DNA from 3 places in the Burkholderia sp. JKS000303 genome. Region 2 is predicted to be linked to each of the others. Evidence: predicted binding sites of a transcription regulator. Region 2 holds the regulator's gene; each other region holds the start of a gene.
What was found. The regulator LexA, encoded in region 2, represses DNA repair genes until DNA is damaged. The targets are predictions, from matches to a motif close to ACTGTATNNNNATACAGT.
Positions count from the first base shown of each region.

Region 1: BX604_RS02275 (PA0069 family radical SAM protein) is a predicted target of LexA. The motif match lies at 4,857-4,874, and genes of this name have one in related genera.
Region 3: imuA (translesion DNA synthesis-associated protein ImuA) is a predicted target of LexA. The motif match lies at 4,023-4,040, and genes of this name have one in related genera.

Region 1 is NZ_PDBZ01000001.1:478,621-486,257, reverse strand. It holds gene BX604_RS02300 (MetQ/NlpA family ABC transporter substrate-binding protein) at 1-719, shown strand, start outside; gene BX604_RS02295 (electron transfer flavoprotein subunit beta/FixA family protein) at 949-1,698, shown strand; gene BX604_RS02290 (electron transfer flavoprotein subunit alpha/FixB family protein) at 1,715-2,650, shown strand; gene BX604_RS02285 (D-amino acid dehydrogenase) at 2,854-4,140, opposite strand; gene BX604_RS02280 (Lrp/AsnC ligand binding domain-containing protein) at 4,286-4,774, shown strand; gene BX604_RS02275 (PA0069 family radical SAM protein) at 4,890-6,068, shown strand; gene BX604_RS02270 (NINE protein) at 6,084-6,551, opposite strand; gene BX604_RS02265 (PQQ-dependent sugar dehydrogenase) at 6,661-7,637, opposite strand, start outside.
Region 2 is NZ_PDBZ01000005.1:137,908-145,544, reverse strand. It holds gene BX604_RS37030 (universal stress protein) at 1-367, shown strand, start outside; gene BX604_RS37025 (DUF2939 domain-containing protein) at 460-1,146, opposite strand; gene BX604_RS37020 (hypothetical protein) at 1,176-1,514, opposite strand; gene lexA (transcriptional repressor LexA) at 1,541-2,188, opposite strand; gene BX604_RS37010 (sulfate ABC transporter substrate-binding protein) at 2,453-3,490, shown strand; gene cysT (sulfate ABC transporter permease subunit CysT) at 3,626-4,516, shown strand; gene cysW (sulfate ABC transporter permease subunit CysW) at 4,516-5,463, shown strand; gene BX604_RS36995 (sulfate/molybdate ABC transporter ATP-binding protein) at 5,477-6,535, shown strand; gene BX604_RS36990 (CysB family HTH-type transcriptional regulator) at 6,616-7,542, shown strand; gene BX604_RS36985 (DUF805 domain-containing protein) at 7,556-7,637, shown strand, end outside.
Region 3 is NZ_PDBZ01000001.1:1,959,931-1,967,567, forward strand. It holds gene BX604_RS09525 (MetQ/NlpA family ABC transporter substrate-binding protein) at 1-224, shown strand, start outside; gene BX604_RS09530 (VF_A0006 family four-cysteine protein) at 331-639, opposite strand; gene BX604_RS09535 (ABC transporter substrate-binding protein) at 973-1,938, shown strand; gene BX604_RS09540 (ABC transporter permease) at 2,075-2,971, shown strand; gene BX604_RS09545 (ABC transporter ATP-binding protein) at 2,973-3,767, shown strand; gene imuA (translesion DNA synthesis-associated protein ImuA) at 4,054-4,761, shown strand; gene BX604_RS09555 (Y-family DNA polymerase) at 4,694-6,181, shown strand; gene BX604_RS09560 (error-prone DNA polymerase) at 6,188-7,637, shown strand, end outside.

The DNA of each region.
Region 1 (7,637 bases), on a different contig from region 2:
CGGAAACCATCAAGGTGGGCGTGACGGGCGGCCCGCACGCGCAGATCATGGAAGTGGTGAAGAAGGTCGCGGCGAAGAGCGGCCTTGAGATCCGCATCGTCGAGTTCTCCGACTACGTGCAGCCGAACGCGGCGCTCGCGTCCGGCGATCTCGATGCGAACAGCTACCAGCACGATCCGTATCTGCAGGCGCAGGTAAAGGACCGCGGCTACAAGCTGATCAAGGTCGCGGACACCGTTACGTTCCCGATGGGCATCTATTCGAAGCGGGTGAAGTCGCTGGCCGAGCTGAAGCCGGGTGCGCGCATCGCGGTGCCGAACGACCCGACCAACGGTGGCCGCGCGCTGCTGTTGCTGCAGAAGCAGGGGCTGCTGAAGCTGCGCGCGGACGCGGGGCTGAAGGCGACGCCGCTCGATGTCGTCGACAATCCGCGCAAGCTGAAAATCGTCGAGCTCGATGCGGCACAGATTCCGCGCTCGCTCGGCGACGTCGACGCGGCGGCAATCAATACGAACTACGCGATGGAAGCGGGCCTGAGGCCGAAACAGGACGCGATCGCAATCGAGGGTCCGAACGGCCCGTACGCGAACATTCTCGCGATTCGCGAGGCCGATCGCAGCAAGCCGTGGGTCGCGAAGCTGATCGCTGCCTATCATTCCGCGGAAGTGAAGCAGTACATCGAGCAGAAGTTCGGCGGCGCGGTCATTGCTGCCTGGTAACACGAAGTACTGGGCGCGCCCGGCGACGATTAGAGTCGATGATCGAAAACCCGGGCTTTGCGTCCGGGTTTTTTCTCTTTTAAAATAGAACGACCGTTCGCTATTGCCGGCGCGCCGAAGCGGAGCGCTATCCTCGATAGTCGCGATGGATTGGTCCGCTTGGCCGCGCAGTCATGAGGCCTCGCTATAGAATGGCCTCTGGTCGTATTCGTAACTTTGGAGCGTGTGCATGAAAATCCTGGTGCCAGTGAAAAGAGTGGTCGATTACAACGTGAAGGTCCGCGTGAAGTCGGACAACACGGGCGTCGACATCGCGAACGTGAAGATGTCGATGAACCCGTTCGACGAAATCGCGGTGGAAGAAGCCGTGCGCCTGAAGGAAGCGGGCGTGGCGACTGAAGTGATCGCCGTGTCGGTGGGCGTTGCGCAAGCGCAGGAAACGCTGCGTACGGCGCTCGCGATCGGTGCGGATCGCGCGATCCTCGTCGAATCGAACGACAGCGTCGAGCCGCTGGCCGTCGCGAAGATTCTGAAGGCGCTGGTTGACAAGGAGCAGCCGCAACTGGTGATCCTCGGCAAGCAGGCGATCGACGACGATTCGAACCAGACGGGGCAGATGCTGGCCGCGCTGGCTGGCCTGCCGCAAGCGACGTTTGCGTCGAAGGTGACGATCGCCGACGGTAAGGCAACCGTTGCACGGGAAGTCGACGGTGGTGCGGAAACGCTGTCGCTGACGCTGCCGGCCGTGGTCACGACCGACCTGCGCCTGAACGAGCCGCGCTATGTGACGTTGCCGAACATCATGAAGGCGAAGAAGAAGCCGCTGGAAAACGTGAAGCCGGAAGACCTCGGTGTGGATGTGACGCCGCGTCTGAAGACGCTGAAGGTGGTCGAGCCGCCGAAGCGGGCGGCCGGCGTGAAGGTGCCAGACGTGAAGACGCTGGTCGAGAAGCTGAAGACCGAAGCCAAGGTGCTGTAAGAGGGAGCGGAAAGAAATGACGATTCTGGTGATTGCAGAACACGACAACGCGTCGATCAAGGCCGCGACGCTGAACACGGTGGCAGCGGCAGCGAAGATCGGTGGTGACATTCACGTGCTGGTGGCGGGCCACAACGCGCAAGCGGCTGCGGACGCAGCGGCAAAGATCGCAGGCGTGTCGAAGGTGCTGCTGGCCGACGCACCGCAACTGGCCGCAGGCCTGGCGGAAAACGTCGAAGCGACGGCGCTGAACATCGCGAAGGACTACTCGCACATCCTCGCGCCGGCGACGGCCTACGGCAAGAACATCGCGCCGCGTATCGCCGCGAAGCTGGACGTCGCGCAGATCTCGGACATCACGGCAGTGGACTCGGCCGACACGTTCGAGCGTCCGATCTACGCGGGCAACGCGATCGCGACGGTGCAGTCGAGCGACCAGATCAAGGTCATCACGGTGCGTGCGACGGGTTTCGATCCGGTTGCCGCGGAAGGCGGCAGCGCATCGGTCGAGAAGATCGAAGCGGCGGCCGACGCAGGCAAGTCGCAATTCGTGAGCCGTGAAGTGACGAAGCTGGACCGTCCGGAACTCACCAGCGCGAAGATCATCGTGTCGGGCGGCCGTGGTCTGGGCAGCGGCGAGAACTACACGAAGGTGCTGGAGCCGCTGGCGGACAAGCTGTCGGCAGCGCTTGGTGCGTCACGCGCGGCAGTCGACGCTGGCTACGTGCCGAACGACTATCAGGTTGGCCAGACCGGCAAGATCGTCGCACCGCAGCTGTACATCGCGGTGGGCATCTCGGGTGCGATTCAGCATCTGGCAGGCATGAAGGATTCGAAGGTGATCGTCGCGATCAACAAGGATCCGGAAGCACCGATTTTCAGCGTGGCCGACTACGGTCTCGTCGGTGATCTGTTCGCGCTCGTGCCGGAACTCGTGACCGAGCTCGGCTGAAGCGGCGTGCTGCTTCAACGGTAAGCAGCAAAATGAGGGGGCGCGATGAGCGCCCCTTTTTTTATGCTTCGAGCGGAAGAAGGGGAGGTTCCCGGTGCGAAGCACGCGATCGGGCTACCCGTTCGCCGAAACGAAAAAGGCGCCCCGTGGGGCGCCTTTCCTTTCGATGTCGGCCGGCCCGCATGGTCGCGGGCCGTCTGGACTTACGCGTATGCCGGACGCGTCTGGCCGGCCACGTCCTTCAGGTAGCGGTGTACCGACAGGTCGTCGGCCTGGATTGCCGGCTTCTTGCCCGAGATCAGGTCGGCCAGCAGCTGGCCCGAGCCGCATGACATCGTCCAGCCGAGCGTGCCATGGCCGGTGTTCAGGAACAGGTTCGAGACCGGCGTGCGGCCGACGATCGGCGTGCCGTCCGGCGTCATCGGGCGCAGGCCCGTCCAGAACGTCGCGTTCGACGTATCGCCGCCGCCCGGGAACAGGTCGTTCACGCACATTTCGAGCGTTTCGCGACGTGCTGCGCGCAGGTTCTTGTCGAAGCCGACGATTTCCGCCATGCCGCCGACGCGGATGCGCTGGTCGAAACGCGTGATCGCGATCTTGTAGGTTTCGTCGAGCACCGTCGACACGGGCGCAGCCGCTTCATTGATGATCGGTGCGGTGATCGAATAGCCCTTGAGCGGATAGACCGGGATCTTCATCAGGTTCGAGATGAAGCTGGTCGAGTACGAGCCGAGCGCGACGACGTACGCATCCGCGCGCACCGTCTCGCTGCCGCACTGCACGCCGGCAATCTTGCCGCCGGCAATCGCGAGCGCGTCGATCGGCGTGTTGTAGCGGAACTTCACGCCGAGCGATTCGGCGAGCGCCGCGAGGCGCGTCGTGAACAGCTGGCAGTCGCCCGTTTCGTCGCCCGGCAGGCGCAGGCCGCCCGTCAGCTTGTGCGACACGGCGGCGAGCGCCGGTTCGGCGTGCTTCAGTTCGGCCGGCGACAGCAGTTCGAACGGCACGTTCGCTTCCTGCAGCACTGCGATGTCCTTCGCCGCGCCGTCGAGTTGCTGCTGCGTGCGGAACAGCTGCAGCGTACCGCCCGTGCGACCTTCGTACTGGATGCCGGTGTCGGCGCGCAGCGCTTGCAGGCAATCGCGGCTGTATTCGGCGAGGCGGACCATGCGGCCCTTGTTGACCGCATAGCGCTCGGCTGTGCAGTTGCGCAGCATCTGCCACATCCACTGCAGCTGGAAGCGCGTGCCGTCGAGGCGGATCGCGAGCGGCGCATGCTTCTCGAACATCCACTTGACGGCCTTCAGCGGCACGCCGGGAGCGGCCCACGGTGCCGCATAGCCCGGCGAAATCTGGCCCGCGTTCGCGAAGCTCGTCTCGAGCGCCGGGCCGGCCTCCCGGTCGATCACCGTAACTTCATGACCGGCGCGGGCGAGGTAATACGCGCTTGCCACGCCCACCACACCGCTGCCCAGAATGACGACTCGCATAGCTGCTCCAGATGGAAGGGATCAGGTCGAGGCCGGGCGCACTTGCGTCTCCGTGTAACCTCTAGCTGATCTAGTGTTTTGCGCTATGGTATTGTCGAATGTGTAGGTTTTGTTATCGTATTTTTCAGGTTTTCAGAAGAAACAAATGAGAACGCAACGCCAGCCAGTACGCTCCCTCGACAAGCTCGACCGGCGCATCCTGAAACTGCTTCAGGACGACGGCCGGATGGCGATGAAGGACCTCGCGGAACAGGTCGGACTGACCGTGACGCCGTGCATCGAACGCGTGCGGCGCATGGAGCGGGACGGTGTCATCACCGGCTATCACGCGCGCGTCGACCCGTGCCAGCTCGGCGCGGCGCTGCTGGTATTCGTCGAGATTACGCTCGGCCACAAGGGCGGCAACATGTTCGAGCAGTTCCGTCGCGAAGTGATGAAGATCGACGAGGTGCTGGAGTGCCATCTCGTGTCGGGTGATTTCGACTACCTGATCAAGGCGCGGATCGGCGAGATGGCCGATTATCGCAAGCTGCTGGGCGACATCCTGCTGCAATTGCCCGGCGCGGTGCAGTCGAAGAGCTATGTCGTGATGGAGGAAATCAAGGAGACGCTGACGATTTCAGTCGGCGAATGATCACTGCGGCGGCCCGGCATCGGGCTGCCTGTCGTCCTTGCTGTCGGTCCCCTTATCTCGCCCTTGGCACGCAGCACCCAATACTGTATAAATATACAGTATTGGGTGCTGGCGAATGGGTGAGCGCATGGACGGTCTGTCCGACAACGAATTTCCGATAGCGCCGCCCGCGCCCCGCAAGGGGCGCGGTGCGGTCGACAACCTGCAGGGCCGTTACGAAACGGCGCAGCGCGAAGCCGTCGACGACGGCTGGATGCACGAATCGGACGATGCCGACCTGGCTGCGCCGTTGCGCACGCAGGTGTTCGAGGAGCACGCCAAGAGCATCCTGACGCACAACCAGTCGCCGGACATTCCGTTCAGCGTGTCGCTCAATCCGTATCGCGGCTGCGAGCACGGTTGCATCTATTGCTTTGCGCGGCCGACGCACAGTTATCTCGGCTTGTCGCCGGGGCTCGATTTCGAGAGCCGCATCTATGCGAAGGTCAATGCGGCCGAATTGCTCGAACGCGAGATTTCGCGCAAGCGCTACGTGCCCGAACCCATCGCGCTCGGCGTGAACACCGATGCATACCAGCCGGTCGAACGCGATCTGCGCATCACGCGCAGCGTGATCCAGGTGATGCACGATCACGGGCTGCCATTCGCCGCGATCACGAAGTCGTCGCTGATCGAGCGCGATCTCGACCTGCTCGCGCCGATGGCCGCGCGCGGACAGGTGATGGCGGCGGTCACGATCACCACGCTCGACGCCGATCTCGCGCGCACGCTGGAGCCGCGGGCGGCGACCCCGGCGCGCCGCTTGCGCACGATCCGCGCGCTGCGCGACGCGGGCGTGCCGGTGGGCGTGAGCATTGCGCCGATGATCCCGTTCGTCACCGAGCCCGACCTGGAGCGCGTGCTCGAAGCCTGCGCGGAGGCCGGCGCGACGCACGCGAGCTACATCATCCTGCGGCTGCCGTGGGAGGTCGCGCCGCTGTTCAAGAACTGGCTGTCCGCGCATTTCCCCGATCGCGCGGAGCGCGTCATGAACCGCGTGCGCGACATGCGCGGCGGGAAAGACTACGACTCGGATTTCTCGAAGCGGATGAAGGGGGAGGGGATCTGGGCCGACCTGTTGCGGCAGCGCTTCCGTCAGACCGTCAAGCGGCTCGGATTGAACGAACGCACGAACGGCATCCTGGATCTGTCGCAGTTCCGCGGCGCCCTGGCGGGCGTGGCGCCCGCGCAGCGCCTCGTTGCGGGCGCAACCGGTGCGAAGGCGCGTGTCGACGCGCAGTTGAGCCTGTTCTGAACCGCGCGTCGGCGCTTACTGCGAGATCTGCCTGGCGGCTTCGACTTGCGACTCGAAATACGTCTGGAACGACAGCGCGAGCGCAGTCATCAGCAGGAACGCGCCGATCAGCAGCGAGAAGATCACGATGAAGATTACCGTCCAGCCGGATCGGCTGTGCTTGCCGGTGTCGGCATTGAATTGCGCGTCCCATTTTTCGTCGGGGCGCAGCCCGTAGACGAGCGCGGCGATGAACGCGGCCAGCAGCGAGATCGCGCCGGGCACCGCGAGCCACCAGCCGAGGCTGGCGCTGCGCTGCGTGGCAGCGAGCAGCAGGAAGCCGGGGATGCCGACGATCGTCGCGAGCAGGTGCACCCAGCCGTACACGTCGCGAAAGCCATACAGGTAGAAGCGGTGCGCGCCGAGCGATCCGAACAGGAAGGCGAGGGCGGCGGTGAGCGTCTTGGAGCGGAAGCGGTGGGACGGTGCGGTGCTGCTGGACATGGGTGGCGGCGGATGATCGGTTGCATGGGCGGCCGACAGGCCGGCGCGGGCGCACGGCCCGGCACGCATTCTACGACGCCCGGTCGGACCCGGTCACCCCTCGCCTGCGTCAAGGTGACGCATAGGTGACGCGGTAGATGGCGCCCGCGTAGTCGTCGCTGACGAGCAGCGAGCCGTCCGGCAGCGGCAGCACGTCGGCCGGGCGGCCCCACACGGTGCCGTTCGCGCGCAACCAGCCCGTGATGAACGGCGTCTGGCGTGCGTGACTGCCGTCCGCCGACACGACGGCGCGCATCACGCGGTAGCCGACTTTCGTGCTGCGGTTCCACGAGCCGTGCTCGGCAATGAATACGTTATTGCGATACGACGCCGGAAACATCGGTCCCGTATAGAAGCGCATGCCCAGTGCTGCGACGTGCGCGCCGAGTTTCAGCACGGGCGGCACGTATCGGCGGCACACGTCGGGGCTACCGAATTCGGGGTCGGGCGTGTCGCCGCCGTGGCAGTACGGGAAGCCGAAGTCGAGGCCCGCGCGCGGTGCGCGGTTCAGCTTGTCATCGGGCACGTCGTCGCCCATCATGTCGCGCCCGTTGTCGGTGAACCATAGCTCGCCGGAATCGGGGTGCCATGCGAAGCCGACCGTATTGCGCACGCCGCGGGCAACTACCTCGCGCCCGCTGCCGTCGGCGTTCATCCGTGCGATGATCGCGTACCGGCTGCGATCGACGAGACACACGTTGCACGGTGCGCCGGTCGGCACATACAGCTTGCCGTCGGGGCCGAACGCGATGAATTTCCAGCCGTGATGATGTTCGGTCGGCAGCGCGTCCGTCACGACCACCGGCGCGGGCGGCTTCGAGAGCCGGTCGTCGATGTGGTCCAGGCGCAGGATGCGCGACACGGCCGATATATAGAGCGCACCGTTGCGATACGCGACACCGACGGGCATGTCGAGCCCCGACGCTATCACGTAATGGGCGCCGATCCGGCCCTCGTGCATCACGAACGCGTGCACACGGCCTTCCCGCGTGCCGACATACAGGATGCCGCGAGGCGACCACGCCATTTCTCGCGCGGTCGGCACGG
Region 2 (7,637 bases):
CTCGAGCATCGCCCAGAGCGCGGGTCTGTTGACCGATGTCGCATGCGGTCGTTTCGAGGAAACGGCTCGCGAGATCCTGCAGGAAGGCGTGAACTGGCTGCGCGAGCGCGGCGTTCAGGCCGAAGGCCATTTCGCGTTCGGTTATCCGATCGACGAAATCGCGAATCTCGCAACGGAATTGCAGGCGGATCTCGTCGTTGTCGGCCATCGATGCCGCAGCGGGTTGTCGAGATGGTGGATGGGGTCGGGCAACACGCAACTGCTCGATCGCGTGAACTGCAGCATTCTGGTGGCGTGTTCGTCGGCCGAAGAGCAAAAGGCCGAGATGGCGCGCGAGCGCGAAGCGGCGACCACGAACGGCAAGTGACGCAGTGACGGCGTGACCGACTGACTCGACCCGAGATTCACGTCGGTCACGCGCAGTGCCGTATCAGCGGCATGCGTAGCGATTGCGACCGATTACCCGTGCAGGTCGATCGCGGACAGCTTCCACGAGAACAGACCGAAGCGGTGGAAGATCGCCGCATAGCGCGTGCCGTCGCCGCTGCGCTGGTAGGTCACGACAAATTCATCGATATTCCGGTAGCCGGCGCTCGTTTGCTGCGGATGGCCTGCGTCGCTCGCGCTGGCCGGTGCGGACGACGGTGTCGGTGCCGACGCAACCGTGGGCGCGGCGTTACTGCCCGGTGCGGGGGCGCTTGCCGGCGCGGCCGGTTCATTGCCGGCAGTCGTACCCGGCGGCGGGCCAGACCATTCCGGCGGGCGTTCGCCCGGATTGCCGCGCGGCGGTATGCCGCTCATCAACGCTGCCACCCCCTCAGGCGTCGCATACGCATCGACCAGCGGGCCGATCAATGCGGATCCGATCAATGCCCCGATCACCGCGAACGGATTGTTCTTCTTGACCGAGTCGATCCGGCGCATCAATTCGTCCGTGACCTGCTGCTTCAGGCTGATGCGCAGGGACGGGAAATCGACATATTCACTGACCGCCTGCGCATCGCGTGCGTCGATCGCCGATTTCAGACGACCGAGCGCGACGTACGGCGATGCGTACGCGTAGCCGATCGCCGCAATGACGACGACGGCCAGTGCAACGATCAGCAGGGGTTTGAGCCGCGACGTGCGGCCCGATGATTCAGTCACGATGACTCCGGTGCGGACAGGTTCCGCAATCAGAGACCGCCTTGCTGGGCCGATCGTTCCTCTGCGATGCAGCGATCGATCATCCGGCACACGGCGTCGATCGTGCCGACCATGATCAGGCGCGACCGGCCGTGATACACGCGCACGGGTGCGCGGCGCGCCGGCTCGGCGTGATTCAGGCCGGCGTTCAGCGACACTCGCGCGAATGCGGGCAGCGCTGACGGCAGCAGCGACGCCTGCCGTTCAACTGCGACTTCTTGGCTCACCACGGGCGCTGCGGCGGACAGCGGCGCGCAGGGCGTGCGGCCGCGCAGGTGACGCAGGCGACCGAATTGACGGAAAGGCAGCAGACGGGCAAGGCGTTCCATGATGTTCTCCTCAGCGAGACCGATTGTCAGAGTTCGCCCGAGCGGATCAGCCCGACGGCGATGCCTTCCAGCGCAAACTCCGCGCTGCCGGCCTTGACGAAGATGTTTTCGTAATCCGGGTTCTCCGCGATCAACTCGAGGCCGCCGGGCCGGCGCATCAGGCGCTTGACCGTGACGTCGTCGCCCAGGCGCGCAACGATGATCTGGCCGTCCTTCGCTTCGGTGCGCTTCTGCACCGCGAGCAAATCGCCATCGAGAATGCCGGCGTCGCGCATCGACAGGCCGCGCACCTTCAGCAGGTAGTCCGGCTTGCTGGTGAACAGCGCGGGATCGCATGCGTAATGCTGCGAGATATGTTCCTGCGCGAGGATCGGGCTACCGGCCGCGACGCGGCCGACGAGCGGCAGCGACAGTTGCATCAGGCCGGCATGCGGCAGCGTGAACTGGTGCGGCGAGTCGTCGAGGCCGAGCAGGCGGATGCCGCGCGATGCGCCGGCGGCCAGCTCGATCACGCCCTTGCGCGCCAGCGCACGCAGGTGTTCCTCGGCTGCATTCGGCGAGCTGAAACCCAGTTCGGCCGCGATCTCGGCGCGCGTGGGCGGGAATCCGGAGCGCTCGATCGCGCGGCGGATCAAGTCGAACACTTGCTGCTGACGGGCAGTGAGTTTGGTCATGGCTTAACTGTATGGATAGACAGTGAGCTGTATTTTTATACAGTACTTCGCGAATTTCAAGTGTTACTTGAGATTCGACGCGATCACGCCGATTCCGGCGCGATGTCGCGACGTCCGGACGCCGGTTCGTCTGCCGCAACCGTCCATCCAGTATGCGTTAGCACTTTTGAGTATTAAAAAATGAAGAACGATTATTTTTAATCATGTAACCCGTTCGCTAGACTGGCCCGACATCGCAATACCGACAACACTGGAGAACCAAGAATGGCGAAGCGCAATACGGGGCTGGTGGGCGGAGTAGGCCGCCTGATCGCAACACTCGCGCTGGGCGCGGCGGCGGCGCTGGGTGTCGCGACGCATGCCCAGGCCGATACGACGTTCCTGAACGTGTCGTACGACCCGACGCGCGAGCTGTATCAGGACTTCAACCAGGCGTTCGGCAAGGAGTGGAAGGCGAAGACGGGCGAGACGGTCAACTTCAAGCAGTCGCACGGCGGCTCGGGCGCGCAGGCGCGCTCGGTGCTCGACGGGTTGCAGGCCGACGTCGTCACGCTGGCGCTCGCATACGACATCGACGCGCTCGCGAACAAGGGCCTCGTCAACAAGGACTGGCAAAAGCGCCTGCCGGACAACGCGTCGCCGTACACGTCGACGATCGTGTTCCTGGTGCGCAAGGGCAACCCGAAGGGGATCAAGGACTGGGACGACCTGACCAAGCCGGGCATCTCGATCGTCACGCCGAACCCGAAGACGTCGGGCGGCGCACGCTGGAACTACCTCGCCGCATGGGCGTATGCCGTGCACAAGCCGGGCGGCAACGAGCAGACCGCGAAGGAATTCGTGACGAAGCTCTACAAGAACGCCGGCGTGCTCGATTCGGGCGCGCGCGGCGCGACGACGAGCTTCGTGCAGCGCGGGATCGGCGACGTGCTGATCGCGTGGGAGAACGAGGCGTTCCTGTCGATCAAGGAATTCGGCACCGACAAGTTCGAGATCGTCGTGCCGTCGGTGAGCATCCTGGCCGAGCCGCCCGTCGCGGTGGTGGACAAGGTGGTCGACAAGAAGGGCACGCGCAAGCTGGCCGAGGCCTACCTGAACTTCCTGTACAGCCCGCAGGGCCAGGAGATCGCGGCACGCAACTACTACCGTCCGCGCTCGAAGAACGTGCCGGCGGAGCTGACGAAGCAGTTCCCGAAGCTGAAGCTGTACACGGTCGACGATACCTTCGGCGGCTGGACGAATGCGCAGAAGACGCATTTCGCGGATGGCGGCGTGTTCGATTCGATCTACAAGCCGCAGTAACGCCACGCAACGAACCATAACGACAGCGGCGCGCCACGACAGCGCGCCGCATCCCCGACGCACATGCCGGCGCGACTCCCCGCGCCGGCATGTGCGTCGGGCCCGTGAGCAGCATCGACCCAGCAAGAGCATCCGATGACGACGTACACCTTTCGCAAGCCGAGCGCGCTGCCCGGTTTCGGCGTGACGCTCGGCATCACGGTGGCCTATTTGAGCCTCGTGGTGCTGATCCCGCTCGCCGCCACGTTCCTGAAGACCGCGACGCTGTCGTGGGACCAGTTCGTCACCGCCGTCACGTCGCCGCGCGTGCTCGCGTCGTACCGGCTGACGTTCACCTCCGCCCTGGGCGGTGCCTTGATCAACGCCGTGTTCGGCTTTCTCGTCGCGTGGGTGCTGGTGCGCTACACGTTCCCGTTCAAGCGCGTCGTCGACGCGATCGTCGACCTGCCGTTCGCGCTGCCGACGTCGGTCGCCGGCATCTCGCTAGCGGCCGTCTATGCGACCAACGGCTGGGTCGGCCAGTATCTCGCGCCGTTGGGCATCAAGATCGCGTTCACGCCGGCCGGCGTGCTGGTCGCGCTGACCTTCATCGGGCTGCCGTTCGTCGTGCGCACCGTGCAGCCGGTGCTCGAGGATTTCGAGCGCGAGCAGGAAGAGGCGGCCGCGTGCCTCGGCGCATCGCGCTGGCTCACGTTCCGTCGCGTCGTGCTGCCGGCCGTGCTGCCCGCGCTGCTCACCGGCTTCGCGCTCGCATTCGCGCGCGCGCTCGGCGAATACGGATCGGTGATCTTCATCGCCGGCAACGTGCCGATGAAATCCGAAATCACGTCGCTGCTCATCATCACGAAGCTCGAGCAGTACGACTACGCGGGCGCCACCGCGCTGGCGGTCGTGATGCTGGTCGTGTCGTTCCTGATGCTGCTGTTGATCAACACGCTGCAGTGGTATCTGCAGCGACGCACGAGCAAGGGGGCGAGCGGCCCCGCGCCGACGACCGTCACCGTTGCCGCAGCAGGAGGCCAGTAATGAGCCGGGAGTCCACCGTCGTGTTGAATAATCCGTCCGCCTCGCGTGCGCGCGCCGCGAAACAGATCGACCCCGTCAGCGAGTCGCGCGTCGTGCGCTGGCTGCTGATCGGCGTCGCGCTGGCGTTCCTCGCATTCTTCCTCGTCGTGCCGCTCGCCGCGGTGTTCTTCGAGGCATTGCGCAAGGGCGTCGGCTTCTATTTCGAATCGCTCGCGGATCCGGATGCGTGGTCGGCGATCAAGCTGACGCTGACCGTCGCCGTGATCGCGGTGCCGCTGAACCTTGTGTTCGGCGTGTGCGCGTCGTGGGCGATCGCGAAATTCGAATTCCGCGGCAAGGCGCTGCTCACCACGCTGATCGACCTGCCGTTCTCGGTGTCGCCGGTGATCTCGGGCCTCGTGTACGTGCTGCTGTTCGGCGCGCAGGGCTGGTTCGGCCCGTGGCTGCAGGATCACGACGTGCAGATCATCTTCGCGGTGCCGGGCATCGTGCTCGCGACGATCTTCGTCACGTTCCCGTTCGTCGCGCGCGAGCTGATTCCGCTGATGCAGGCGCAGGGCACCGACGAGGAAGAGGCCGCACGCGTGCTCGGCGCGTCAGGCTGGCAGATCTTCCGCCGCGTGACGCTGCCGAACGTGAAGTGGGGCCTGCTGTACGGCGTGATCCTGTGCAACGCGCGCGCAATGGGCGAGTTCGGTGCGGTGTCGGTCGTGTCCGGCCACATCCGCGGCGTGACCGACACGATGCCGCTGCACGTCGAGATCCTGTACAACGAATACAACTTCGCGGCGGCGTTCGCGGTGGCGTCGGTGCTGGCGCTGCTCGCACTCGTCACGCTCGCGCTGAAGCTGCTCGCCGAACGTCACCTCGCCGCCGAACTGGCCGGCGCACGCGATGACGTTCCCGCTCATGCCGGCCCCGTCGCCGCCATTTCGTCGAAATCGTAAAGAGGCAACCAGAATGGGTATCACTGTCCGTCACCTTCAAAAGCGCTTCGGCGATTTCACCGCCCTCGACAACGTGTCGCTCGACTTCCCGCCGGGCGAGCTCGTCGCACTGCTCGGGCCGTCCGGTTGCGGCAAGACCACGCTGCTGCGCGTGATCGCGGGCCTCGAGCACGCGGACGCCGGCCAGGTCGTGCTGCAAGGGCTCGACGTCGCGTCGGTCGGCGCGCGCGAGCGCCAGGTCGGCTTCGTGTTCCAGCACTACGCGCTGTTCCGCCACATGACGGTATTCGAGAACGTCGCGTTCGGGCTGCGCGTGAAGCCGCGTCGCGAGCGGCCGTCGGAAGCCGTGATCCGCGAGAAAGTGCACGAACTGCTGAAGCTCGTGCAACTCGACTGGCTTGCGCAGCGCTATCCGTCCGAGCTGTCGGGCGGCCAGCGCCAGCGGATCGCACTGGCCCGCGCGCTCGCGGTCGAGCCGAAGGTGCTGCTGCTCGACGAGCCGTTCGGCGCGCTCGACGCGAAGGTGCGCAAGGAACTGCGCGGCTGGCTGCGGCGCCTGCACGACGACCTGCACATTTCGACGATCTTCGTCACGCACGACCAGGAGGAAGCGCTCGAAGTGGCCGACCGGATCGTCGTGCTGAACCGCGGTCACGTGGAGCAGGTCGGCAGCCCGCAGGACGTCTACGATCATCCGCAAAGCGCGTTCGTCTACGAGTTCCTCGGCGCGGCGAACCGGCTGCCGGGCACGGTCGCCGGGCGCGGCTTCGTCGCGGAAGGTGCGGCGGCGCCGATCGCGGTCGACGCGGATTTCGCGGGCCCCGCGAACGCCTACGTGCGGCCGCACGACCTGCAGCTCTGGCCGGTCGGCGACGGACATCGTGACGGCATCGCAGTGGACGTGCGCCGCGTGATTCCGCTCGGCGGCTCGGTGCGGGTCGAACTCGAAGCGCGCGCAGGCGGCGCGCTCGAAGCCGAACTCGATCGCGACGCGTGGCGTGCGCTCGCGTTGCAGGTCGGCGACGGCGCGACGGCGGTACCGCGCGCGGTGCGCGTATTTCCCGCACACTGACGCCCGAACCAGTTAAAGAGAAGAGAGCGGATACCGCTCCGAATCGACATTCGAACAACGACAGCCTAAGAGGCATACCCATGAATTTTCAGCAATTGCGTTTCGTGCGCGAAGCCGTGCGTCAGAACATGAACCTGACGGAAGTCGCGAACGTGCTGTATACGTCGCAGTCGGGCGTGTCGAAGCAGATCAAGGATCTGGAGGACGAACTGGGCGTCGACATCTTCATTCGGCGCGGCAAGCGCCTCACCGGGCTCACGGAACCCGGCAAGGCCGTGCACCAGCTGATCGAGCGGATGCTGCTCGACGCCGAGAACCTGCGCCGCGTCGCGCGTCAGTTCGCGGACCAGGACAGCGGCCACCTCGTCGTCGCGACGACCCACACGCAGGCGCGCTACGCATTGCCGAAGGTGATCCGGCAGTTCACCGACGTGTTTCCGAAGGTGCATCTCGCGCTGCGCCAGGGCAGCCCGCAGCAGATCGCGCAGATGATCCTGAACGGCGAGGCCGATCTCGGCATCTCGACCGAGGCGCTCGACCGCTATCCGGACATCGTCACGTTCCCGTGCTATTCGTGGCACCACACGGTCGTCGTGCCGAAGGGGCATCCGCTCGTCGGCCGCGAGAACCTGACGCTCGAGGAAATTTCCGAGTACCCGATCATCACGTACGACCAGGACTTCACGGGCCGCTCGCACATCGACCAGGCGTTCACGCAGGCCGGCGCGGTGCCGGACGTGGTGCTGACCGCGATCGACGCCGACGTGATCAAGACCTACGTCGAGCTCGGGATGGGGATCGGCGTGGTGGCCGCGATGGCCTTCGATCCGCAGCGCGACACGGGCCTGGTCGCCCTCGACACGCAGCATCTGTTCGAGGCGAGCACGACGCGCGTCGGGCTGCGCAAGGGCGCGTTCCTGCGCGCGTACGCGTACCGGCTGATCGAGATGTTCGCGCCGCATCTGAACGAAGCGGAAATCGCGGGGCTGCTGCGCGAAGCGGTCTGATTGCGGGAGCGAGATGTCGGCGGCGCGGCATGCGCGTGCCGGATGTGTTCCAGGGGCGCGCCATGACGACGGATTTGACGGCGTCGTGGCGCGTC
Region 3 (7,637 bases), on a different contig from region 2:
CCGCCGTGATCAACACGAACTACGCGATCGCCGCGAACCTGCAGCCGACCAAGGACGCGATCGCGCTCGAATCGCTGACGAGCCCGTACGCGAACGTGATCGCCGTGCGCGCGAAGGACAAGGATCAGCCGTGGGTGAAGAAGCTGGTCAAGGCGTACCAGTCGCGTGAAGTGAAGGAATTCATCAACAAGCAGTTCAAGGGCTCGATGGTCGCGTCGTTCTGAGCGCCGCACCGATCCGACCGTTGAAACGAAAGGGCCTGCATCGCGCAGGCCTTTTTTCATTGGCGCGGCTGCTTACGACTCGCGGCCGCGCGGCGGTTGCGCCGTCTCACATCTCGCCGCGCCGCGAGCAGATCGCCATGATCTGCTGGATCGCGTAGTTGTCGCGCACGCCCGGCAGCGACTGCACGACGCACTCGTGATAGCGCCGCTCGCGCGGCAGCAGCATCGCGTTGTTGCGGTACAGCGCGTCGCACGAGCGCTGGATCAACTGGGCCGCCGCGCCGTTGCGGCTCTCGCGCAGCGCGTTGAGCATGCAGTCGTCGTAGGGTGCATTGCCGTCGGTCAGCGCGAATGCCGCGCCCGGCTGCAGCAGCGCGACGGCCGCGAAGGCGGCGGCACGGATCCCCGGTTTCATCTGCCCTCCGCTGGAGTGGACTGGGTCGGTCGACAGGATAACGTAAAGCCGAGACGGCGGCTGACGCGTTGCGCCGACCCTGGCGCAAACTGCCGCCGGCCAAGCGTCTCGCGCGTTTCGACGCGGCATGCAACCGGTGTGCGCCGGCCGGTTGCGCGAAAGCGCGGAGTCAGGCGGTGGTCTGCGGAAATGGTATTCTCATGCGTTCGCCGCCGCGCGCCTTCCCGGGGCCCGCGCGAGGCCGGTGCCGCTGCATTGCGCGCGCCGGCACCTGCACGACGACGGCGGGAATCCATCATCCAGAACCGACACAAATACGGGGGAGACTCACCCATGAAGCGTTTCAAGACTTTCGCGATCCGTTCGATCACGGCCGGCGTGGCCGCACTCGCACTGGCCGGTGCTGCGCACGCGCAGACGGTCAAGGTGCTGTCGATCGTCGACCATCCGGCACTCGACGCGATCCGCGACGGCGTGCGCGCCGAACTGAAGGCGGAAGGCTACGGCGACGACAAGCTCAAGTGGGAATACCAGAGCGCGCAGGGCAACACGGGCACGGCCGCGCAGATCGCACGCAAGTTCGTCGGCGACCAGCCCGACGTGATCGTCGCGATCGCGACGCCGGCCGCACAGTCGGTCGTCGCGGCGACCAAGAGCGTGCCGGTCGTCTACTCGGGCGTGACCGATCCGGTTGCCGCGCAGCTCGTGAAGGGCTGGGGCCCGTCGGGCACCAACGTGACGGGCGTATCCGACAAGCTGCCGCTCGACCGCCAGGTCGCGCTGATCAAGCAGGTCGTGCCGAAGGCGAAGACGGTCGGGATGGTCTACAACCCGGGCGAGGCGAACTCGGTCGTGGTCGTGAAGGAACTCAAGGAGATCCTCGCGAAGCAGGGCATGACGCTGAAGGAAGCGGCCGCGCCGCGCACCGTCGACATCGGCCCGGCCGCGAAGAGCCTGATCGGCAAGGTCGACGTGATCTACACGAACACCGACAACAACGTCGTGTCCGCGTACGAAGCGCTCGTGAAGGTCGCGAACGAAGCGAAGATCCCGCTCGTCGCCGGCGACACCGACAGCGTGAAGCGCGGCGGCATCGCGGCGCTCGGCATCAACTACGGCGACCTCGGCCGCCAGACCGGCAAGATCGTCGCGCGCATCCTGAAGGGCGAGAAGCCGGGCGCGATCGCGTCGGAGACGAGCAACAACCTCGAACTGTTCGTGAACACGGGCGCGGCCGCGAAGCAGGGCGTGACGCTGTCGCCGGAGCTCGTGAAGGAAGCGAAGACGGTCATCAAGTAAGCGGCCCGACCGCCGCGCTTGCAGGCCCGATCCGGGCCTGGACAACCTCGCCGGACGGGCGGCTCCCACCCGGGGCCGCCCGTCCGCTTCGCCCGGCCGTACACGTCCGGCCGGGAAGCAACAGGATTTCCCCATCATGTCTCTGTTCTCGTTTCTGGGCGCCCTGGAGATCGGCCTGATCTTCAGTCTCGTCGCCCTCGGGGTGCTGATCTCGTTTCGCATCCTCAACTTCCCCGACCTGACCGTCGACGGCAGCTTTCCGCTCGGCGGCGCCGTCGCCGCGACGCTGATCTCCGCCGGCTACGACCCGTTCACGTCGACGGTGATCGCGATCGTCGCGGGCGCGCTGGCCGGTTTCGTCACCGGCTGGCTCAACGTGCGCCTGAAGATCATGGATCTGCTCGCCAGTATCCTGATGATGATCGCGCTCTACTCGGTGAACCTGCGGATCATGGGCCGGCCGAACGTGCCGCTCATCACCGAGCCGACGATCTTCACCGTGCTGCAACCCGACTGGATGCCCGACTACGTGCTGCGCCCGGCGCTGCTCGCGATCGTCGTGGTGGTCGCGAAGCTCGGCCTCGACTGGTTCTTCTCGTCGCAGCTCGGCCTCGCGATGCGCGCGACCGGCGCGAACCCGCGGATGGCGCGTGCGCAAGGCATCGCGACGGGCCGCGCGACGCTCGCCGGGATGGCGCTGTCGAACGCGCTCGTCGCGCTCGCCGGGGCGCTGTTCGCGCAGACGCAGGGCGGCGCCGACATCTCGATGGGGATCGGCACGATCGTGATCGGGCTGGCCGCCGTGATCATCGGCGAGACGCTGCTGCCGGCGCGCCGGCTCGTGCTGACGACGCTCGCCGTCGTGCTCGGCGCGATCGTCTACCGATTCTTCATCGCGCTCGCGCTGAACAGCGAATTCATCGGCCTGAAGGCGCAGGACCTGAACCTCGTGACGGCCGCGCTCGTCACGATCGCGCTGGTGTTGCCGGCGACGCGCAAGAAGCTGTTCGCGCGCAAGAACGGAGGGGCATGACATGCTGTCCGCACAAGACCTGAAACTCACGTTCAACCCCGGCACGCCGATCGAAACGCGCGCGCTGCGCGGACTGTCGCTTGAGATTCCCGACGGCCAGTTCGTCGCGGTGATCGGCTCGAACGGCGCCGGCAAGTCGACCTTCCTCAATGCGGTCAGCGGCGACCAGCGCGTCGATGCGGGGCGCATCGCGATCGACGGCACGGACGTCACGCGCCAGCCCGCGTGGGACCGCGCGCACCTCGTCGCGCGCGTGTTCCAGGACCCGATGGCCGGCACCTGCGAGGCGCTGACGATCGAGGAAAACATGGCGCTCGCGATGGCGCGCGGTGGGCGGCGCGGCTTTCGCGCGGCGCTCGACCGGCCGTCGCGCGAGCTGTTCCGCGACAAGCTGCGTCTGCTGAACCTCGGGCTGGAAAACCGGCTGACCGACCGGATCGGGCTGCTGTCGGGCGGGCAGCGGCAGGCGGTGAGCCTGTTGATGGCATCGCTGCGGCCGTCGCGGATCCTGCTGCTCGACGAGCACACGGCCGCGCTCGACCCGAAGACGGCCGCGTTCGTGCTGGAGCTGACCGCGCGCATCGTCGCCGAGAGCAAGCTGACGACGATGATGGTCACGCACAGCATGCGACAGGCGCTCGACTATGGCGACCGCACGGTGATGCTGCACCAGGGGCAGGTCGTGCTCGACGTGTCGGGCGACCAGCGCAAGGGGCTCGACGTGCCGGACCTGCTGCAGATGTTCGAAAAGGTGCGTCACGAGCAGCTCGACGACGACGCGCTGCTGCTCAGCTGACGCACGACAGGCGGATCGGCGCGGTGTGCGGTGCAGGCATCGTGCCGGTTCGCCTGCAGGCCCGGCGGCGCGATCCGGTTTCGCCGGCGTCGCGTCGGGGCCGGGTGGTTGCCGTGGGCGTTCGGCCGGTGCGAGTCGGCCACGCCCGGGCCGGTTCGCCGTAACATGACGAGCACGCCGGTTTTTCTTCCGCGTCTCATCTGACAAAAGGCTGGTTTCGTACCAGCACTGTGCGATGCGAGCGCATTGCCATATACTGTATATCCATACAGTTGTGGGTGGCGTCATGCTCGCATCCTCCATTTCTCCCGAATCCCTCCATCCGTCGCTGTGGCGTGGTTCGCAGCTCGCGCGCGGCAGTCAGCGCACGATCGACACGGGCTTTGCGCCGCTGTCGGCCGAGCTGCCGGGCGGCGGCTGGCCGGTCGGCGGGCTCGTCGAACTGCTGGCCGCGCAGCCGGGCAGCGGCGAGATGCGGCTGCTCGCGCCGGCACTCGCGCACACCGTCAGCGCGCGGCGTCCGCTCGCGCTCGTCGCGCCGCCGCAGTCGCCGCATGCGACCGCGCTCGCCAGTCTCGGCGTGCCGTCCGATGCGCTGCTGTGGCTGCGCGCCGGCAACCGCACCGATGCGTTGTGGGCCGCCGAGCAGGCGCTCAAGACGGGCTGCTGCGGCGCGCTGCTGCTCTGGCAGGACGCGCGCCCCGATGCATTGCGGCGCCTGCATCTCGCGGCCGCACGCACCGGCGACACGCTGTTCGTGATGCTGCGTCCGCTGTCGGCCGCACGCCAGCCGTCGCCGGCCATGCTGCGCGTCGCGCTGTATCCGGTGCCGGGCGGCGTGTCGCTCGACATCGTCAAGCGTCGCGGGCCCGCGCGCAGCGAACCGCTTACGCTCGATTTGCCGTCGCCCATCGTGGAGAGCCGCTATGCGCGTCTTGCTCGGCATCCATCTGCCGCGCCTGCCGCTCGACGTGTGCGCCCCGCCGCCGTCTGACGCAGCGGCCGGCGATGCCGGCTGCGCGGTGCTCGAACAGGGCGTCGTGCTGATTGCCGACGCACCGGCGCGCCGGCAGGGCGTGCGCGCGGGCATGAAGCGCGGCGGCGTGCTGACGCTCGCGCCCGACACGCGGCTCGTCGAACGCGATCCCGCGCGCGAGGCCGATGCGCTGCGCGCGGTCGCGCTCGCGTTGCTGCGCTTCTCGCCGTGCGTCGCGCTCGACGACGAAGCCACGCTGATCGTCGACGTCGGCCCGAGCCTGCGCCTGTTCGGCGGCCTGCCGTCGCTGTGCCGCCAGGTGCGCGCGACGCTCGCGGCGCTCGGCTATGCGGCGCGCCTGTCCGCCGCGCCGACCGGGCGCGGCGCGTGGCTGCTCGCGCGCGTGTCGGCGCGCGCCCGCATCCGGCGTCGCGTGGCCGCGCCGGCCTCGCTCGTTCGTGTGCTCGATCGCTTGCCGTGCGTGCTGTTGCCCGAGGCGCGCCCGTATGCGGGCTGGTTCGACGGCCTCGGCTGCCGCACGCTCGCCGATCTGCGCGGCTTGCCGCGCGCGGGGCTGCAGCGCCGCTGCGGTCCGGCGTTGCTTGCCGCACTCGATCGTGCGTACGGCGACGCGGTCGAGCCGCTTGCGTGGATGGCGGTGCCGCCCGTGTTCGACGTGCGGTTCGAATTGCCGGAGCGCGTCGAATACGCGGAGGCCGTGCTGTTCGTCGCACGGCGGCTCGTCGTGCAGTTGTGCGGGTGGCTGGCCGCGCGACAGTTGTCGCTGGCCGCGATGACGTTCGATCTCGAGCACGAGCGCGGCCGTCAGGCCGTGCCGCCGACGCCGCTCGAGCTCGCGTTCGCGGCCCCCGTGCGTGACGAGGCGCATTTCGTGCGGCTGCTCGGCGAGCGGCTCGCGCGCGTCGAGTTGCCGGCCGCGGTGATCGCCGTGCGTCTGAAGGCCACGCGCGTCGAATCGGTCGCGCCGCCGGCCGACGATCTGTTCCCCGAACCGGGCGGCACGCGCGAGACGCGCGCGCGGCTGTTCGAGCTGCTGGTCGCGCGGCTCGGCGCGGACAACGTGCTGCGCGCGGCGCCCGTCGCCGATCACCGGCCCGAGGCGGCGAACCGCTGGCTGCCGCTCGATGCGCAGGCCGGCAAGCCGGCTGCCGGGCCGCCGGCCGTGCCGCCGAGGCCCGCGTGGTTGCTGGCGGAGCCGCTGCCGTTGTTGATGCGCGGGGAGCGGCCGGTATTTCATACGCCGCTGAGGATGATGTCGTCGGTCGAACGGATCGAGGCCGGGTGGTTCGACGGCCAGCTCGCGGCACGCGATTACTGCGTCGCGCAGGACGAGGCCGGTGCGTGCTACTGGGTGTTCAAGGAGCGGGCGGGCAGCGAGGCCGAGCCGCGCTGGTTCCTGCACGGCCTGTTCGGGTGAACGGTGATGGTTGCGGAATTCAGCTGGCTGCCCGATTACGCGGAGTTGTTCTGCCGTTCGAACTTTTCGTTCCTGCATGGCGCGTCGCATGCGGAGGAACTGGTCGAGCGTGCGGCGGAACTCGGCTATCGCGGGATCGCGATCACCGACGAATGCTCGCTTGCAGGCGCGCCGCGCATGCACGTCGCGGCGAAGGCGAAAGGGCTGCCGCTCGTCATCGGTTCGTATTTCGACATCACGCCGGACGAAGTCGCACCCGGCCACGATCCGGGCCCCGGGGCGTTCGGGCTCGTGTTGCTTGCGCAGAACCGCGAGGGCTACGGCAACCTGTCCGAATTGATCTCGTGGCGGCGGATGGCATCGCCGAAGGGCACTTACAAGCTGACGTCGCGGATGCTGTCGGCGCCGCCCGCTGGGTTTGCACACTTGCGCGCCATGCCTGACTGCTTCGCGATTCTCGTGCCGACGTATCCGGTGCGTGCCGATGTACTCGATGCGCAGGTCGCGTGGTTTCGCGCGACGTTCGGCGAGCGGGCGCGGCTCGGGCTCGTGCAACTGCAGCGCGCGCTGGACGGTGCGCAGCGCGAGGAGATTCGCGCGGCTGGCGAGCGGCGTGGCGTACGCATCGTCGCGCTCGGCGACGTGACGATGCACCGGCGCTCGTGCAAGGAGTTGCAGGACGTGATGACGGCGATCCGCGTCGGCATGCCGGTTTCCGAGTGCGGGTATGCGCTTGCGCCGAATGCGGAACAGCATTTGCGTGGGCGGAACCGGATCGGGAATCTGTTCTCGCCGGAGGAGATTGCGGAGACGTGCGCGATTCTCGATGCGTGTCCTTTCGAACTGGACTCGCTTCGCTACGAGTATCCCGACGAGATCGTGCCGAAGGGGCATACGCCGACGAGTTACCTCAAGCAGGAGACCCGGGACGGTGCGCTTCAACGTTACTCCGGCAAGATACCCGGGCACGTGCAGGAGCGGATCGACTACGAGCTGGCGCTGATTGAGAAGCTACATTACGAACCATTTTTCCTGACCGTCTACGACATCGTCAAATACGCGCGCAGTCAGAACATCCTGTGTCAGGGCCGCGGCTCGGCAGCGAACTCGGTCGTCTGTTATTGCCTCGGCATCACCGAAGTGAATCCGGAGCAGAGCACGATGCTGTTCGAGCGCTTCATTAGCGAGGAGCGCGGCGAGCCGCCCGATATCGACGTCGACTTCGAGCACCAGCGTCGGGAAGAAGTCATTCAGCATATCTACCGGAAATACGGCCAGGATCGCGCCGCACTCGCGGCGGCCGTGTCGACGTATCGTCCACGCGGCGTGCTGCGTGAAACCGGCAAGGCGCTCGGCGTCGATCCGATGCTGGTCGACCGCGTCGCGAAAGGGCATCGCTGGTTCGACGGCAGTCGTGATCTGCTGCAGCAATTTGCGACGACCGGGCTCGATCCCG